Regions from separate parts of the Glutamicibacter sp. Je.9.36 genome, predicted to be linked through region 1. Evidence: riboswitches for the same ligand, from Rfam matches in the RefSeq annotation. Region 1 holds a riboswitch; each other region holds the start of a gene.

Region 1 (5,225 bases):
ATGCTGGATATCGTCATTTGGATCTGCGGCATCATGCTCGGGCTCGGTGCCGTCGCCTGCCTGGTCCGTGTTGCCAAGGGGCCGTCGATCCTTGACCGGGTGCTGGCCTTGGATGTGATGCTGCTGATCATCTCCGCCGCCCTGTGCCTGGAAATGGTGCTGCATAAGCACACCGACTACTTGCTGTTCGTCGTGGCCGCCTGCATGCTCGGCTTCATCGGCTCGGTGACCGTTTCGCGCTTCGTTTCGGATCAGAGGAACGCCTAATGGAACTCTTCCTCGATGTCCTCGTTGCCATTCTGCTGATTGTTGGCTGCCTGATGTCCTTGATCGCAGGCATCGGCTTGCTGACCTTCCCGGACATGCTCACCCGCATGCATGCAGCGACCAAACCGCAGGTGCTCGGCTTCCTGCTGATTTTCGCTGGGTTGGCCATTTACCTGCGCAGCTGGGCTGTGATCCCGGTGCTCGCACTGGCCTGGGGCATGCAGCTATTGACCGCACCGGTCTCGGCCCACATGATTGGCCGTTCCGGCTACCGGACCAAGCACGCTGCCAAGGAGATCCTGTTCTCCGATGAGCTCAGCCGCGTGGTCAACAAGGTCAATGGCACACCGCCGACCGGAACTACTCCGTTCTCCAAGGCCGAATCGCAGGACGAACAAGACTGAAAAAAGCGGGAGCCGCCCCTCTGGGCGGCTCCCGCTTTTGGCTCGAGGCCGAAGCTTACTTGGTGAACTTGGCAACAACCTTGTTGGCGCTGCGGTCAGCCACGGTCTGCAGGATAGCTGCCACCAGGGCCGAAACGACTGCGAAGCCCAAGGCACGGCGGAAAGAAGCTTCCGCTGCTTCCTCAGTGCCCTTGCGTGGTGCTTTGCTGCCGGTTGCCTTCAACCAAAGGAAATCAACCAGCTTGCCGCCGAGCATGCCAGCGCCAACGGTGATACCGGTAGTGGCAAGTTTCTGCACTTTATCCATTTTTTCCTCGCGATCAAGCTCTTGACATATCGTTCCTCTGCCCAGCATACCTGCGGTATGGTGGGGGAGCAGTAATTATTCCGACAGGGGAGCGTCAGACTTTTAAAAAAAGTCGCAAGACGCTGAGAGTGCGATAGATCGCAGACCCTCGAACCTGCCCCGGCTAGTACCGGCGAAGGAAGTCGAGCATCTCGGATGCGGATAGGCGCGGCAGTATGCCCTCATTCCGTCCATCTCCCCTCCTTTCCACAGGAGGACCAGCAATGAACGAAACAGTTTCGAAGCAGCGCACCGGCTGGCGTGTAGTTGATATCGTCGTCGCCTCGGTGATCGCCGTCGCTTCAGGGGTCATTTTCTGGGCGTGGAGTGCCGGCTATGGCCTGTTCTCTCTCGCCTTTGCGGCTTTCCCGCCAGCCACCGCGCTGCTCACCGGCATGTGGCTCTTCCCGGCGGTGCTCGGCGCACTGATCATCCGCAAGCCAGGCGCCGCAATCTACTGCGAGCTGCTGGCCGCCGTAGTTGAAGCGCTGCTCGGCTCGCACTACGGCTTGACCGTACTGATCTCCGGCCTGGTCCAGGGCCTGGGTGCAGAGCTGGTCTTCGCAGCATTCCGCTACCGCAAGTGGAACCTGGGCGTGGCGCTGCTGGCCGGCTTGTTCGCCGGCTTGTTCGCCGGCATTTCCGAGGCCTACATCCTGGCCTACTACGTTGAGTACACCGCCGGAATGAAGATCTTCCACGTGATCGCCACCGGCATTTCCGGCGTAGTCGTCGCAGGGCTGCTGTCCTGGTTGGCCACGCGTGGACTGGCGAAGACCGGTGCATTGAGCGCCCTGCCGAGCCGGCGCGCGCACCTGGAAAGCGCAAAATGAGTTCCTTTGCCAATTCCGGCGCAGCCTCGCTGACCCAGCGCGGCGCCGCCATCACCGCAACGGGGTTCGGCTGGCAGCACTCCGAGAGGCAGAACCCTGCCATCTCGGGACTGGACCTTGCGATCCACGCCGGTGAGAAGGTGCTGCTGGTCGGTCCATCGGGCGCCGGCAAGTCAACCTTGCTGCACGCGATGGCCGGGTTGCTGGAAGCGGATGAGGACGATCAGGTCGCTGGCCGGCTGCTCATCGACGGCAGCGATGCCTTCATCCGGAGCCACCCGGTGGGCTTGATGCAGCAAGACCCGGAAACCCAGGTAGTGCAAAGCAGGGTCGCCGATGATGTGGCCTTTGGCGCCGAGAACCTCGGAATGGATCCCGAACTGATCCGCCAGCGGATCCCCGAAGTGCTGGACGCTGTGGGTCTGGGGGCGCTGTCCTTCGAGCACCGCACCCAGCAACTTTCCGGCGGGCAGAAACAGCGGTTGGCCTTGGCCGGCATTCTGGCCATGGAACCAAGGGTCATGCTGCTCGATGAACCGACTGCCAATGTGGACCCGCAGAGCATTGAGCTCTTGCGCGATGCGGTGCTGAACGCCGCCCGGCTTTCCGGTGCCACGCTGGTCGTCGTGGAACACCGGATTGAAGCCTGGGCGCAGCATGTGGACCGGGTTATCGTGCTGCAGCCCGGTGGGGGAGTCGCGCACGATCTGGACCCGCAGCAGCTGTACACCGATGAAACGGTGCGCGAGGAGCTGGCTGCTGCCGGGCTGTGGATTCCAGGCTACTTCCCGCAGGTGGCCCGGGCAACGAACGGTGCCGGTGCCATGCTGCTGGAAGCGCAGCAGCTGGTATCCGCCCGCACCGCCACGGCACCGCGCACCCAAGCGGTGGACGTGAATGTGCAAGCGGGCACCGCGACGGTGATTCGCGGCGAGAATGGCGCTGGAAAGTCGACGCTGGCCTTGACCTTGGGCGGATTGCTCGTCCCGGCCGACGGCGAGTTGGCGGCCACCGCGCAACTGGCCGACGGTCTGGGCAATTCCCCGTTTGCCTGGAAGGCCGGTGCATTAATTGGGCGGATCGGTTCGGTGTTCCAGGAACCCGAACACCAATTCGTGACCCAGAGCGTTCGGGAAGAGCTGGCTTTCGCTCCCAGCCGCGCGCAGGCCAGCAGCGCCGATGCGCCGAAGTACGAGCCGGCCCAGGTCCAGGCGCGCGTCGACGCGTTGCTGGAACGCTTGGGCCTGGCGCATTTGGCTGACGCGAACCCGTTCACCCTCTCCGGCGGCGAGAAGCGGCGCTTGTCCGTGGCCACTGTTCTGGCCGCATCCCCCCAGGTGCTGATCCTCGACGAACCGACCTTCGGGCAGGATGCGAATACGTGGAGGGAACTGGCCGGGCTGCTGGTTGAGGAATTGCAGCAGGGCACCGCGATCATTGCCGTCACCCACGACGATCACTTTGCCTCGGTGCTCAAAGCAAGGGACCTGGTGCTCACTGCCGGCACCCCGGAAGCTGGTATCCCGCGCCAGGGGCCGGTGCTTGATGCGCCGGTAGGGCATAGCTGGTTGGCGAAGATCAATCCGCTGGCCAAGCTCGGTGCGGTGGCTGCGGCAACACTGCCGTTGATCACCACCTTGGATTGGGTTTCGGCGCTGGTGGTGATCGTGGCGACCGTGGTGTTCTTCCCGCTGGCAGGGCTGAGCCCGCTGAAATTCCTCAAGCGCGCGTGGCCACTGCTGATTGCCGGAATCCTTGCGGCGTGGGGCATCGCCTTGGTGGGCCAGGATAGCGGCATGGTCTACGCCCAATTCGGCGCCTTCAGCATCACCGAGGGATCGGTGGCCGGGGGCATTGCCACCGGACTGCGCGCTTTCGCGCTGGCCATCCCGTGCATCTTGCTGCTGGCCACCACGAATCCAAGCGATTTGGGCGGGGCGCTGTCGCAGCAGCTGAAGGTACCCCACCGGTTTGTGCTCGGGGCCTTGGCCGGCATGCGATTGCTCGGGTTGATGGTGGAAGAATTCACCACGCTCACGCTGGCCCGGCGCGCTCGCGGTGTCGGGAACTTCGGCACCGTGGGCCAACGCATCAAGGCAACCCTCGGCCAGGTGCTGGCCTTGCTGGTGCAAGCGATTCGCCGCGCCGGACGGTTGGCCACCACGATGGAGGCCAAGGGGTTCGGCACGGCCAAGCGCACATGGATTCGCACGGCCACCTTCACCTGGCGTGATGGCATGGTGCTGGCCACGGGGATCCTGTTTGGCACGGCCGCAATGGCTGCGGCCGTGCTGGCAGGGACCTACAACTTGGTGTGGTCCTAGCGGATTGCTTCGCTCAGGGCGCTGAGCTCTTCATGGAGCTCAGCGTCCAGGCGCAACGGCTTGGCATCGATGGTGCGCACCGGGGTCAGCAGGCGGATGGAGGAAACCAGCCACACGCCATCGGCCTGGTACAGGTCTTCCGGGCGCAACGGGCCGTAGCCCAGCTCCCAGCCATCCTGGGCCGCGGCGTCGAAGATGGCGCTTTGCGTGGTGCCTGGCAGGATTCCGGTTTCAAGCATCGGGGTCAGCAGCCGCTTGGTCTCGCCATCGCGCTGGGCTACCAGCACGGTCGAGGTCGGAGCTTCCAGGATGATCCCGTCGGCGGAGGTGAAAATGACATCATGGGCGCCGTGCTTGTGCGCGTAGCGCAGGGCGGCCATGTTGATCGAATAGGAAAGGGTCTTGGCGCCCATCATGAGCCATGGCGCACGTTCGGCCAGCTTCGAGTCGTAGCCGCGATCCAGCATCAGGACATCCACACCGGTTTCACGCTGTTCCCTGCCCAAAGCCGGGGCAGGGGTCACGGTGACCCAGCAAATGGCAGGATCATTGTCGTGCTCGCCGCGCGCGGCGACCAGCTTGACCACCGCTTCTTCAGCGCCGCCGGTGGCATCGAAATCGGCCACAGCGGTATCTACCGCGGCAAACCAGCTGCGCGCATCGGGAATGGCCAAGTCGGCAACTTCAGCGGAGGTCGCCAAGCGTGCCAGGTGCGCTTCGAATTTGCGTACGGCCTGGTTGGTGTAGAGCATCGATTCAAAGATGCCATCACCTCGCGTGACTCCCTGTGCTGTGACCAGAAGTTGCGGTGCAGTGATGTCTGCAAGACGACCAGCCGGATAGGCCGGATCCAAGAATACAAGTGAGCTCATAAAGACAGATTATCGAACCCCAGCGTCTTCTGCGTGATTTCTGCAGGCGGAGATTCAGACAAGTCCGGCAATGTTCGATAAGCTAAGCGAAGGATTTTGGCCTGTACATCGCAGATCAGAGGCCGATAATGCCGAATTCGCGGGGTGTAGCCAAGGGGGTGCCCGAGTGTGGCCAAGTA
Region 2 (5,225 bases), on a different contig from region 1:
CCGACAAGCTGAAGGCCCGCGGCTTCACCGCGGCCGCCATCAACGGCGACATCCCTCAGCAGCAGCGTGAGCGCACCGTTGAGAACCTGCGCTCGGGCAAGATCGACATCCTGGTTGCTACCGACGTGGCAGCTCGTGGCTTGGACGTTGAGCGTATTTCGCACGTTATCAACTTCGATATCCCGCATGACACCGAGTCCTACGTGCACCGCATTGGCCGTACCGGCCGTGCCGGCCGCTCGGGCGACGCGATCCTGTTCATGACCCCGCGCGAGAAGTACTTGCTGCGTGCCATCGAGAAGGCTACCCGCCAGCCGGTGACCCAGATGCAGCTGCCTTCGCTGGATTCGGTCAACGACCGTCGTATCCAGAAGTTCACCGATCGCATCGACAAGACCATCAGCGGCCAGGACCTGACCACCTTCCGCGAAATCGTGGAGAAGTTCGCTTCCGAGCACGAAGACCTGGACCAGCTGGAAATCGCAGCTGCACTGGCTCTGATGGCCCAGGGCGGCCGCCCGCTGCTGATGACCGAACCAGTCATGTCCCCTTCGAAGAAGGCACGCATGGATCGCCCAGAGCGCGGCGAGCGTAGCGACCGCGGTGACCGTGGCGATCGCGGTCCACGTGCCCGCAAGACCGCTGCCGAAGGCAACGCCATGTACCGTCTGGCCGTAGGCCGACGCAACCGCGTGCAGCCGGGCTCGATCGTTGGCGCACTGGCCAACGAGGGCGGCTTCGATTCTTCGGAAATCGGCGGCATCGAGATCCGTTCGGACCACACCCTGGTCGAGTTGCCAGCAGAGCTGAGCAAGGACCAGTGGCGTGCACTGTCCAAGACCCGCATCGGCGGAGAAGCCATCGAGCTCGAGCTCGACAATGGCCGCAGCCCGCGCCGTGACGACGAAGGCGACCGCGGTGGCTTCCGTGGCGGCCGTGGTGGTGGCTTCGGCGGCGGACGCAGTGGCGGACGTGGCGGTTTCGGTGGCGGACGCGGCGGCGGCCGTGGCGGCTTCGGCGGCGGCGGACGCGGCGGCAAGGATCGCTTCAGCGACTCGGGCCGCAGCGGTGGACGTCGCGACTACTAAGCCTGTCGCACGCAGCTGAACAGCATTGAATAACGCCTTTGGGGCAAGCCGAAAGCTTGCCCCAAGGGCGTTTTTCGTGCGCCGCAGGCTATTTACGGAGCAGGAGTTCCCACCGGGATCCCGTCCCCGAGATAGACCGTGCCGCCGCTTTCCAGGAACTGCCTGCTTTTCTGCGCCATCCCGGCCAATGCGGCTTGCGCCTCGGCCGAGCCGTACTCGTCGCGGATATCCTGGGAGATTCGCATGGAGCAGAACTTCGGCCCGCACATGGAGCAGAAGTGGGCGGTCTTGGCCGGCTCGGCCGGCAAGGTCTCATCATGGAATTCCTGTGCGGTGACCGGGTCAAGGGACAACGCGAACTGGTCATTCCAGCGGAACTCGAAGCGCGCCTTGCTCAGCGCATCATCCCGCGCTGTGGCGCCCGGGTGGCCCTTGGCAAGATCGGCGGCGTGCGCAGCGATCTTGTAGGTGATCACCCCGGTCTTCACATCATCCCGGTTGGGCAGTCCCAGATGCTCCTTGGGAGTGACGTAGCAGAGCATCGCGGTCCCGTACCGTGCGATCTCCGTGGCGCCAATGGCGCTGGTGATGTGGTCGTAGCCCGGGGCGATGTCGGTGACCAGCGGGCCCAGGGTATAGAACGGCGCCCCGTCGCACAGCTGCTGCTGGCGTTCCACATTCTCGCGCACCAGATGGAACGGGATATGCCCCGGGCCTTCGACCATCACCTGCACATCGTATTTCCAGGCGCGCTTGGTCAGCTCGGCCAGGGTGTCCAGCTCGGCGAACTGGGCGGCGTCATTCGCATCTGCGATGGAGCCCGGGCGCAGGCCGTCGCCCAGCGAGAAGGCCACGTCGTACTGCGCGAAGATCTCGCACAGCTGATCGAAGTGGGTGTAGAGGAAATTCTCCTGGTGGTGCGCCAGACACCAGCCGGCCATGATGGACCCGCCACGCGAGACCATGCCGGTGACCCGGTTGGCGGTCAGCGGGATGTAGCGCAGCAGCACCCCGGCGTGGATGGTCATGTAGTCCACGCCCTGCTCGCACTGCTCAATGACGGTGTCGCGGAAGATCTCCCAGGTCAGTTCGTTGGCTTCGCCATTGACCTTCTCCAACGCCTGGTAGATCGGCACGGTGCCGATGGGGACCGGGGAGTTGCGGATGATCCACTCGCGGGTGGTGTGGATGTCATCTCCGGTGGACAGGTCCATTACCGTGTCCGCGCCCCATTTGGCCGCCCACTGGAGCTTGGAGACTTCTTCTGCGATGGAGCTGGTCACCGCCGAGTTGCCGATATTCGCGTTGATCTTGACCAGGAACGCCTTGCCGATGATCATCGGCTCGGATTCCGGGTGGTTGATGTTCGCCGGGATGATGGCTCGTCCGGCCGCGAGCTCGCTGCGCACCAGCTCGACATCGCATTCCTCGCGCAGGGCCACATAGCGCATTTCCGGGGTGATGATCCCGGCACGCGCATAGTGCATTTGCGTCACGCGGGCTCCGCCAACGGCCCGCAGTGGCGGGGCTGAGCGTCCGGCCCATTCCGCGCTGGCCGTGCCGCGGCGGACCGCTGAGCGCCCGTCGTCGTGCAGGTTGCGTTCGCGGCCTGCATAGGTTTCCACGTCCCCGCGTTCCAGAATCCACCGCTCGCGGAAGGGCTGCAGGCCTTGGGTGGGCTCGCTTCCCGGTCCGCTGGTGCGATATACCGCCAGCGGCTCGTTGGGCTTTCCATTGGGGGAGTCTGCCAATTGGATCTGCGTGACGGGAACAGAAATTCCCGCAGATTCGCGGTAGGCAAGGGTGTGGGCAGGGTGCTGTTCAATTTGTTCCACTGGGGAAACTCACTTCCTTCGCCGGCATTACCCGGACAGGTTCAACGGTCGCGGACGGCGATAGCCCGATCTCAGCCCTTGCCAGGGCACCCGTGTGGTCGCGAACAACTTAGCACGCTTGCGAGGAAGAAACGCAAACCCAGTGGTCAGGGCCTGACATCAAGGAAGTGGGAAGGGCCGGCTGCTGCGGGCCAGGATGCTTTTCGTTGGCCGGAGACTCTTGCCGGTGGTACCTGGAATCCGGGGGCGCAAGACGCGGCCGATAGCCGGTGCTGCAGGGTGGGGTGCGCCCTGGGGTGCGGCCTGGGCCACGCTCGCAGTGAGTTCACGGCATCTGGGGGCAAACGAAAAGAGAGGCAATCTGGAACCAGATTGCCTCTCTTATTTCGAGCCCCCTGCCGGAATCGATCCGGCGACCTCGTTCTTACCAAGAACGCGCTCTACCACTGAGCTAAGGGGGCAACAGGTAAATACTTTACACAGGTTTTTGAGGTTTGCAAAATCTGTCGGGGATTTGTTGCTGAGGTCACAATATTCCTACTCAAGACCGGAATGGGCGGCAAGGAGCTGTTGTCTTCCGGGCGGTTTCCAGCACCTCGGTTCACGGCCTGGGATCCAGCTGCCGGGCACCGGAGCAGCGCCTGGGCGCCTGGGTGGATCGGGCGTTGCCCAAGTGCCGCTCGACCCGGGGTTCTGGAGCGGGAAAAGGGGGAGGTGTTCCGAAGTTCCAAGCGGGGTAATTCGACGCTTGGCCCCCGGGAAGAATCCGCGGGATTCTATCCTGCGCACCCGGGCAAATCCGCGATTGACCACGAGGAGCACTCCCGTGAGCATCGTCACCAGGGCACTTTTTGTCCCACCCTTCGTCCCCGGGGGTAGTGAGTGAGGGGGTAAATGGTCATTGACTAGTGATTTTGCAGAATTTTTCGGATCTCTTCCGAGGCGATCCGCCGATTTTTCTTTGCCGGGAAATCCGTGTAGAGTATTTACTCGTTGCCCCCTTAGCTCAGTGGTAGAGCGCGTTCTTGGTAAGAACGAGGTCGCCGGATCGATTCCGGCAGGGGGCTCTGAGTGAGAAGCTTTCTTGGCTTCTACTGGATTGCTTCTCACTTGTGGCGGCGTAGCTCAGCTGGTTAGAGCGCACGACTCATAATCGTGAGGTCCCGGGATCGAGTCCCGGCGCCGCTACCAAATCAAAGATCCTCGGCTTCGGCCGAGGATCTTTTTTGGTTTCCGGCCCCGAAGCAGCATTGCCCTTCGAGGTCATGAACGGCTAGTGCTCCAAGTCCTTCTCCTGGTTCCCGTCCTTGGCTTGCTGAGCCAGGGACAGCAGCCCCTGGATCGCTGTCGTATCGAAATCCGACTCATGGCTCGGTGCCTGATTGGCATCATGGCCGTGGACTTCGGTATGCAAGCGCTGCATCTGCATGTCGAGTTTCGTCGCCATGGCCGCCGCGTCGGCAAGCTCTTGCACGAGATGTTCCGGAACTTCGCCCTCGTACTTGTAGAAGATCTTATGTTCCAGGCTTGCCCAGAAATCCTGGGCAATGGTACGGATCTGCAGCTCCACCACGACATCGACCGGGCCATCGGACAAGTAGACCGGGATCTGCACGATCGCATGGACACTTTTATAGCCGTTGGGCTTCGGGTTCTTGATGTAGTCCTTGATTTGCAGGACCTTCAGGTCATTCTGCGAGGTTAGCGTGTTCAGAACCTTGTAGATGTCCTTGACGAAACTGCAGGTAATGCGCACGCCGGCAATGTCGCTGATGTTCTCGCGAATGGCAGGCAGGGACGGGGAGATGTTCCGGCGGGAGACCTTGCGCATGATGCTCTCCGGAGTTTTCACCCGGGAAGTGACGTGCTCAATTGGATTGTAATTGTGCAAATACAAGAACTCTTCACGCAAGATCGAGACCTTGGTCAGCACCTCGTCCACCGCAAACTGGTACTCCATCATGAAACGCTGGAAATCATGGCGGAAAGCCTGCGTCAATCGCTGCAGCTCGGCCGGCGAAGGGGCGGTCTCGGCAGCTGCGATGGCCACTGCACGAGTCTTGTCATCAAATGGGACAGAAATCCTGGATCACCTCAGCAGATTATGGCCCGGCCCGCGGTACGGTTCCGGTGCAGTTCCAGCCTAAGGGCTTCTCCTAGGAATTAGGCCAGAACGAATCGGGAATTCGTCCAGCAAACTTTCGGGCTGCAGGCTCCGGCCAACCTGCCTTGCAGGAGCTAGCCATGTCCGGTGAACTATCGTTGAAGAGGTAACTTCGAGGAAGGCATCGATGGAATTCGC
Region 3 (5,225 bases), on a different contig from region 1:
ATCGACAGCAGCCGCTCAAAGTGCTTGCGGCTGACGATGCGGCCAAAGTCCGGATGGGTCAGCGGTTCCTTGCCGTAGAAGCTGGTGATGGCCTGGCCTAGGCGCCTGATGAGCTCAGACGAGTCGCCCACGCTCAATACGTAATCCGGCGCCACGCAGGTCTGGCCGGCATTCATGAACTTGGCGTAAGCCAAGCGCTTCGCGGAAGCCAACGAATCGTTCTCCACCACGGCCGGCGATTTTCCGCCCAATTCCAAGGTGGTAGGCGTCAGATGCTTCGCGGCCGCGGCAGCCACGATCTTGGCCACGCGTTCGCCGCCGGTGTAGAAAATGTGGTCCCAGCGGGCGGCAAGCAACTCCGTGGAGGTATCCACGCCGCCTTCAACTACCGCGTAAACCCGTTCGTCGAGGTAGACCGGGAGGAACTTGGCCAAGGCGCCTGAGGTCGCAGGAGCCAGCTCGGATGGCTTGATGACCGCAGCGTTGCCGGCAGCAATGGCCGCGACCAGCGGTGCGAGCACCAGCTGAACCGGATAGTTCCAGGCTCCGATAATCAGCACGACCCCCAGCGGGCGCGGCTCGACCTTGGCCATGGCTGGCTGCAAGGCCAGCGGAACCTTGACACTGGTGGAATCCATCCACTCAACGAGGTGGCGCTGGGCGAAATCTATTTCCGCGCGCACCACGTCGATTTCGGAGAATTTGGCTTCGGTGGCACTCTTGCCCAAGTCCTCGGCCAAGGCCTGGACGAAGTCTTCCAGATGCTCTTCCAGCATCTTCTCCAGTGCCTTGAGCTGCTGCAGGCGGAAGCGTCGCGGATGCGTGATCCGCGTGTCCGCAGAACGCCGCAAATGGCTCAGAACTGTTGCTATGCGCGATGGATGCTCGTCCACCGGAGGAGCGGAATCACCGACCGGTTCGGGCAACGGAGTGGAAGTAAACAGACCCATGATTTGAGCGTACGTTACTGGGACAATTTTTCATCGTTTAATTCGTCCGGGGATTCAATATGTATCAAATAGTTGATACATTGATTTCCAGGAGGCCACGACATGAATTCACTGGCAGCGCAGTTCGGCAATTTCGCCATAGCGGCGTTCATTATCTATTTCATCCTTCGTGCTTTCGGCCCAAACAAAGAAAAAGGTCTAGTCGAAGGCGCAAGGCAACATGCGCTGTGGTGTGCAATCATCGGGTATTTCGCCAGTAGCAACTCATTGTGGTTCAGTGATGCAATAGCAATTCCTTATGACGATCAAAGCGGACTGTCGCTTGCGCCAAGTGTCACCGTGGCAGCTACCCCTGCCCTTTGGATAGCCTTCATCTACGTCGCGAGCCAGTACACCTGGCCGCGTAAGCTCAAGCCCCAGCGCACGGCAACCTTGTCCCCACGGTCTTTAACTAGTCCACTGCCAAAGAAAATTCTCGTTGCCATGATGCTCGTCTTGGCTGCAGCATGCGTGACGGTCTATTCGGTACATGATGTGGGAGCGATCAGCCCCCAACCGGCGGTTGACTACGAAACTGCTGACTATTCGTATAGCAACCCAGCTCAGGATGGGCTACGCGCTTCCGCGGAAGTACTGCCGTATCTCTATTTGAGCTTTGGCTTCCTGATGGTATCCACCATTGTCGCTTCCATTGTGATTCTTCGACGCAAACCCTTGCCAGGGATCTCAGAACACAATAACCGGCTCTTGCGCACGACTTGGCTGAACCGGCTATATCGCACGGTCACCGTCTTGCTAGCTACACAAGCTGGGGAAGCCATTCACTACAAGGCGCGCTGGTTCCACGACGAATCAACAAAGTACATCGATGGCTCTGGGGCAGGCATCGACTACATGGACTCGATGTCCAGGATCGGCTCTACCTTGGATTGGGGCGCAAACTACGCGACGCTTGCGATTTCGGCGTTGATGCTGTTCTGGCGTCCTCCTATTAACTTCGAAAACCTTCGTACCACGACAGTCACCCCTTTCGTTCGAGCACGCACACAGCTACTCTCACTGCAATACTTCACCGCAGTCGTAACGCTCGTAGCGCTCTTTGCCGCGTGGTGGTTCTTGCCTGTCGTCGATGAAACCGAATGGCCTACCGGCGAGCGCGCCACCTGGAAGCTAGTACTCTTTGCCGGTGCTGCGATGCTGTACCTGGCAGTAAATGCCTTGTACTTGTGCTACATGAATTTGGTATCTCGACAGGTGTCCAACGCTCGTAGGCATTCGGCTTCCTTGCCCTTGTGGTCCTACATCGCCGCTGGCTTGCTTTTTGCCACCAGCGCCTATTTTCTGCTCGATCCGCCGCTGGACTATTTGTGGGGCTTTGTGCCTCCAGGCAAGACAGTGGTTGCGGGGTTGATCGTGCTGTTGCTGGCAACCCATCTTGGATTCGTCTGGTTCTCCCGCCGGGCAATTATTCCCTGGGCTGTCTCGTCGGCCGAAGAAATCTGGTACCGCAAGGTCCTGGAACTGCGTTCAATGCGTGTTATCACCAGTGCAGTGGTAGCCATGCTGCTCATTGGCTACGGATTCCCGGCCGGGCTGGGACTCTTTGCATTGCTCATCTTCGTTGTCCCAGCAGTCATTTTCCTAGAGCGCCCCGGTAGCGCCTTCGTGCGGGAACATCAGCCGGCAGCTACTTCATGAGCACGCAGATCAGTGTTGACCTCCAAGCAGCTACCCCGCCCTATGAGCAGATCCGCTCGCAGATTGCTTCATTGATCTCCCTGGGCGATCTGCCCTCGGGAAGCAAGCTGCCTACTGTGCGTGCGCTGGCCACGGACCTCGGCGTCGCTGCCGGGACAGTGGCGCGCGCCTACAAGGAGCTGGAAGCCGAAGAGCTGATCACCTCCCGGCGCCGGGCCGGCACAGTGGTCAACGAGCGGCCGCAGCCGGTGGACACCAGTGAAGATCTGCTGGCCGCCGTGGATCGCCTCTGGGCGCTGGCGGCCGCGCAGAAGGTGGATGCGGCCACGCTCAAGGCCTTGGTGGCGCGGCGCGAGCGTAAGTAACTTGTCCTCGGAACCGGTTGTGCGTACGCTCTATGGCAGTGACACGGGGTGTCGGATCAACCGACTGAGATAAGACCCGTAGAACCTGATCTAGTTCACGCTAGCGGAGGGATGTCGCATGGCTTTGCATGCAGTTGCCCAGAAATACCGGCAACAATCACCTTTGGTTTTTTGCCTGACCAATACCGTCGTATCCAATTTCACCGCCAATGTCCTGCTGGCATCCGGGGCTTCCCCGGCCATGACGGATCTGCCCGGAGAGGCCGGTCCATTCGCGCAGGCAGCTTCAGCCGTATTGGTGAATTTGGGAACTCCAAGCACTGAACAGCTGACCGCCATGGAAGAAGCTGTGCAGTCGGCGAGCGCTGCAGGCACCCCGTGGGTCCTGGATCCAGTGGCGGTGGGAGCGCTTCCGGTGCGCACGGAGTTTGCCCGGCGCATTGTCCGGCAACGCCCGACCCTGATTCGCGGCAACGCCTCGGAAATCCTGGCCCTGGCCGGCCGGCAATCTGCTTCGCGCGGTGTCGATGCCTTGGATGAGGTTTCTGCCGCCTTGGCGGCGGGACGCGAACTGGCCACGGAGCACGACTGCGTGGTGGCCATTTCCGGCCAGGCTGACGCCATCATCGACGCCACGCGTACCGTCTTGGTGCATACCAACGGAATTGGCTTGACCCGGATGACAGGTGGCGGCTGCGCCTTGGGCGCGGTCTGCGCCGGGATGGTTGCGGTCCACGATGACCCGTTCGAGGCCACCATCGCAGCCCACGGTTTCTATGGCCTGGCCGCGGAAAAGGCCTTGGCTGGCAGCTCCGGTCCGGGCAGCTTCGCAGTTGCCTTCCTTGATGCGCTGTCGGCTGCCGATCCCGGGGAACTGAAGACTTTGAAGTACGAGGAATTGAACCATGCATAATTACGGCGCTTATCTAGTAGCCAACACTGCCAGCTGCACCCCACGCAGCACCCTGGAAGTTATCGAGGGAGCCGTCGCCGGAGGGATCGGGTGGATCCAGCTGCGCGCCAAGGATGAAAGCGCCCGGGAATTCTTCGAGCTGGCCTGCGCGGCTGCCAAGCTCACCGAGGGCAAAGCCCAGTTGCTGATCAATGACCGCATTGACGTCTATCTCGCGGCACGGGCTGCTGGCGCAGCAGTGAACGGCATCCATATCGGGCAAAAAGATGTGCCGGTACAGCTGGCTCGCCAGATCATCGGCGAGGGCATCATCGGCTTGAGTGCTTCCAGCGATGAGCAATTGGCCCAGGCGAACAAGGACGCCTCGGTGATCGACTACCTCGGCGTAGGAGCCATCCGCGCCACTCCGACGAAAAAAGACCATCCTGTTCCCCTGGGACTGGACGGCTTTGCGCGAGCCGCCGCCTTGGCCAAGCTGCCCTGCGTAGCGATCGGCGCAATTACCCAAGACGATGCCGCCGCGATCCGCGCCGGCGGCGGCGCAGGCCTGGCCGTGGTCCGCGCCATCTGCAACGCCGAAGATCCGCAACTTGCCAGCGCGCAGCTGGTCGCAGCCTGGGAGGCCTCGAAATGAACATCCTATCCATCGCAGGCTCCGATCCTTCCGGCGGCGCCGGAATCCAAGCGGATCTGAAGGCCATTGCCGCCAACGGCGGCTACGGAATGTGCGTGATCACCGCTTTGACTGCACAAAACACCCATGGGGTGTCCGGAGTTCAGGCGATCAGCGGCGATTTCGTCCTCGCGCAGCTCGAAGCCGTGAGCACGGATATCCGCATCGATGCGATCAAGATCGGGATGCTGGCCAACGCCGAGGTGATCCGCGCAGTCACCAGCTGGCTGGAAACTGTTGACGCCCCCGTCGTGCTGGACCCGGTCATGGTGGCGACCAGCGGGGATCGCCTGCTCGACGACGAATCGGCCCTTGATTCGCTGCTGGATCGCGCCACGGTGATTACCCCGAACCTGCTGGAGCTGGCCAGCTTGCTGCGCGAGCCTGTGGCCCCTTCCTGGGACGAAGCCCTGCGCCAGGCCCAGCGGCTGGCTGCCAAGCACGACACGCTGGTGCTGGCCAAGGGCGGGCACCTGGCCGGGGCGGATTGCCCCGATGCCCTGGTGTCGGCGGGCGGGGTGCAGCTGGAGCTGCACGGACCGCGCCATGCCACCAGGAACACCCACGGCACCGGCTGCACCCTTTCCAGCACTCTGGCTACCCGCTTCGCTGCCACTGGAGATTGG

Evidence for each region. Region 1 has a riboswitch for thiamine pyrophosphate ahead of AAZQ98_RS16865 (ECF transporter S component). Riboswitches for the same ligand answer to the same signal wherever they lie in the genome.
Region 2: it holds a riboswitch for thiamine pyrophosphate, as region 1 does, so the genes downstream of both, thiC (phosphomethylpyrimidine synthase ThiC) here and AAZQ98_RS16865 (ECF transporter S component) in region 1, are expected to answer to the same signal.
Region 3: it holds a riboswitch for thiamine pyrophosphate, as region 1 does, so the genes downstream of both, thiM (hydroxyethylthiazole kinase) here and AAZQ98_RS16865 (ECF transporter S component) in region 1, are expected to answer to the same signal.

Annotation. Positions count from the first base shown of each region.
Region 1 covers NZ_JBCPSN010000009.1:54,698-59,922, reverse strand. Annotated here, with positions in the region: gene AAZQ98_RS16880 (monovalent cation/H+ antiporter complex subunit F) at 1-267, shown strand; gene mnhG (monovalent cation/H(+) antiporter subunit G) at 267-671, shown strand; gene AAZQ98_RS16870 (DUF4235 domain-containing protein) at 727-978, opposite strand; TPP riboswitch at 1,054-1,176, shown strand; gene AAZQ98_RS16865 (ECF transporter S component) at 1,242-1,850, shown strand; gene AAZQ98_RS16860 (ATP-binding cassette domain-containing protein) at 1,847-4,174, shown strand; gene AAZQ98_RS16855 (aminodeoxychorismate lyase) at 4,171-5,046, opposite strand; gene cls (cardiolipin synthase) at 5,213-5,225, shown strand, end outside.
Region 2 covers NZ_JBCPSN010000005.1:224,128-229,352, reverse strand. Annotated here, with positions in the region: gene AAZQ98_RS13880 (DEAD/DEAH box helicase) at 1-1,088, shown strand, start outside; gene thiC (phosphomethylpyrimidine synthase ThiC) at 1,181-2,923, opposite strand; TPP riboswitch at 2,920-3,027, opposite strand; tRNA gene AAZQ98_RS13870 (tRNA-Thr) at 3,313-3,384, opposite strand; tRNA gene AAZQ98_RS13865 (tRNA-Thr) at 3,919-3,990, shown strand; tRNA gene AAZQ98_RS13860 (tRNA-Met) at 4,038-4,114, shown strand; gene AAZQ98_RS13855 (GTP pyrophosphokinase) at 4,197-4,973, opposite strand; gene AAZQ98_RS13850 (DUF2797 domain-containing protein) at 5,215-5,225, shown strand, end outside.
Region 3 covers NZ_JBCPSN010000001.1:895,365-900,589, reverse strand. Annotated here, with positions in the region: gene AAZQ98_RS04210 (aldehyde dehydrogenase family protein) at 1-950, opposite strand, end outside; gene AAZQ98_RS04205 (hypothetical protein) at 1,053-2,648, shown strand; gene AAZQ98_RS04200 (GntR family transcriptional regulator) at 2,645-3,013, shown strand; TPP riboswitch at 3,048-3,142, shown strand; gene thiM (hydroxyethylthiazole kinase) at 3,132-3,926, shown strand; gene thiE (thiamine phosphate synthase) at 3,919-4,560, shown strand; gene thiD (bifunctional hydroxymethylpyrimidine kinase/phosphomethylpyrimidine kinase) at 4,557-5,225, shown strand, end outside.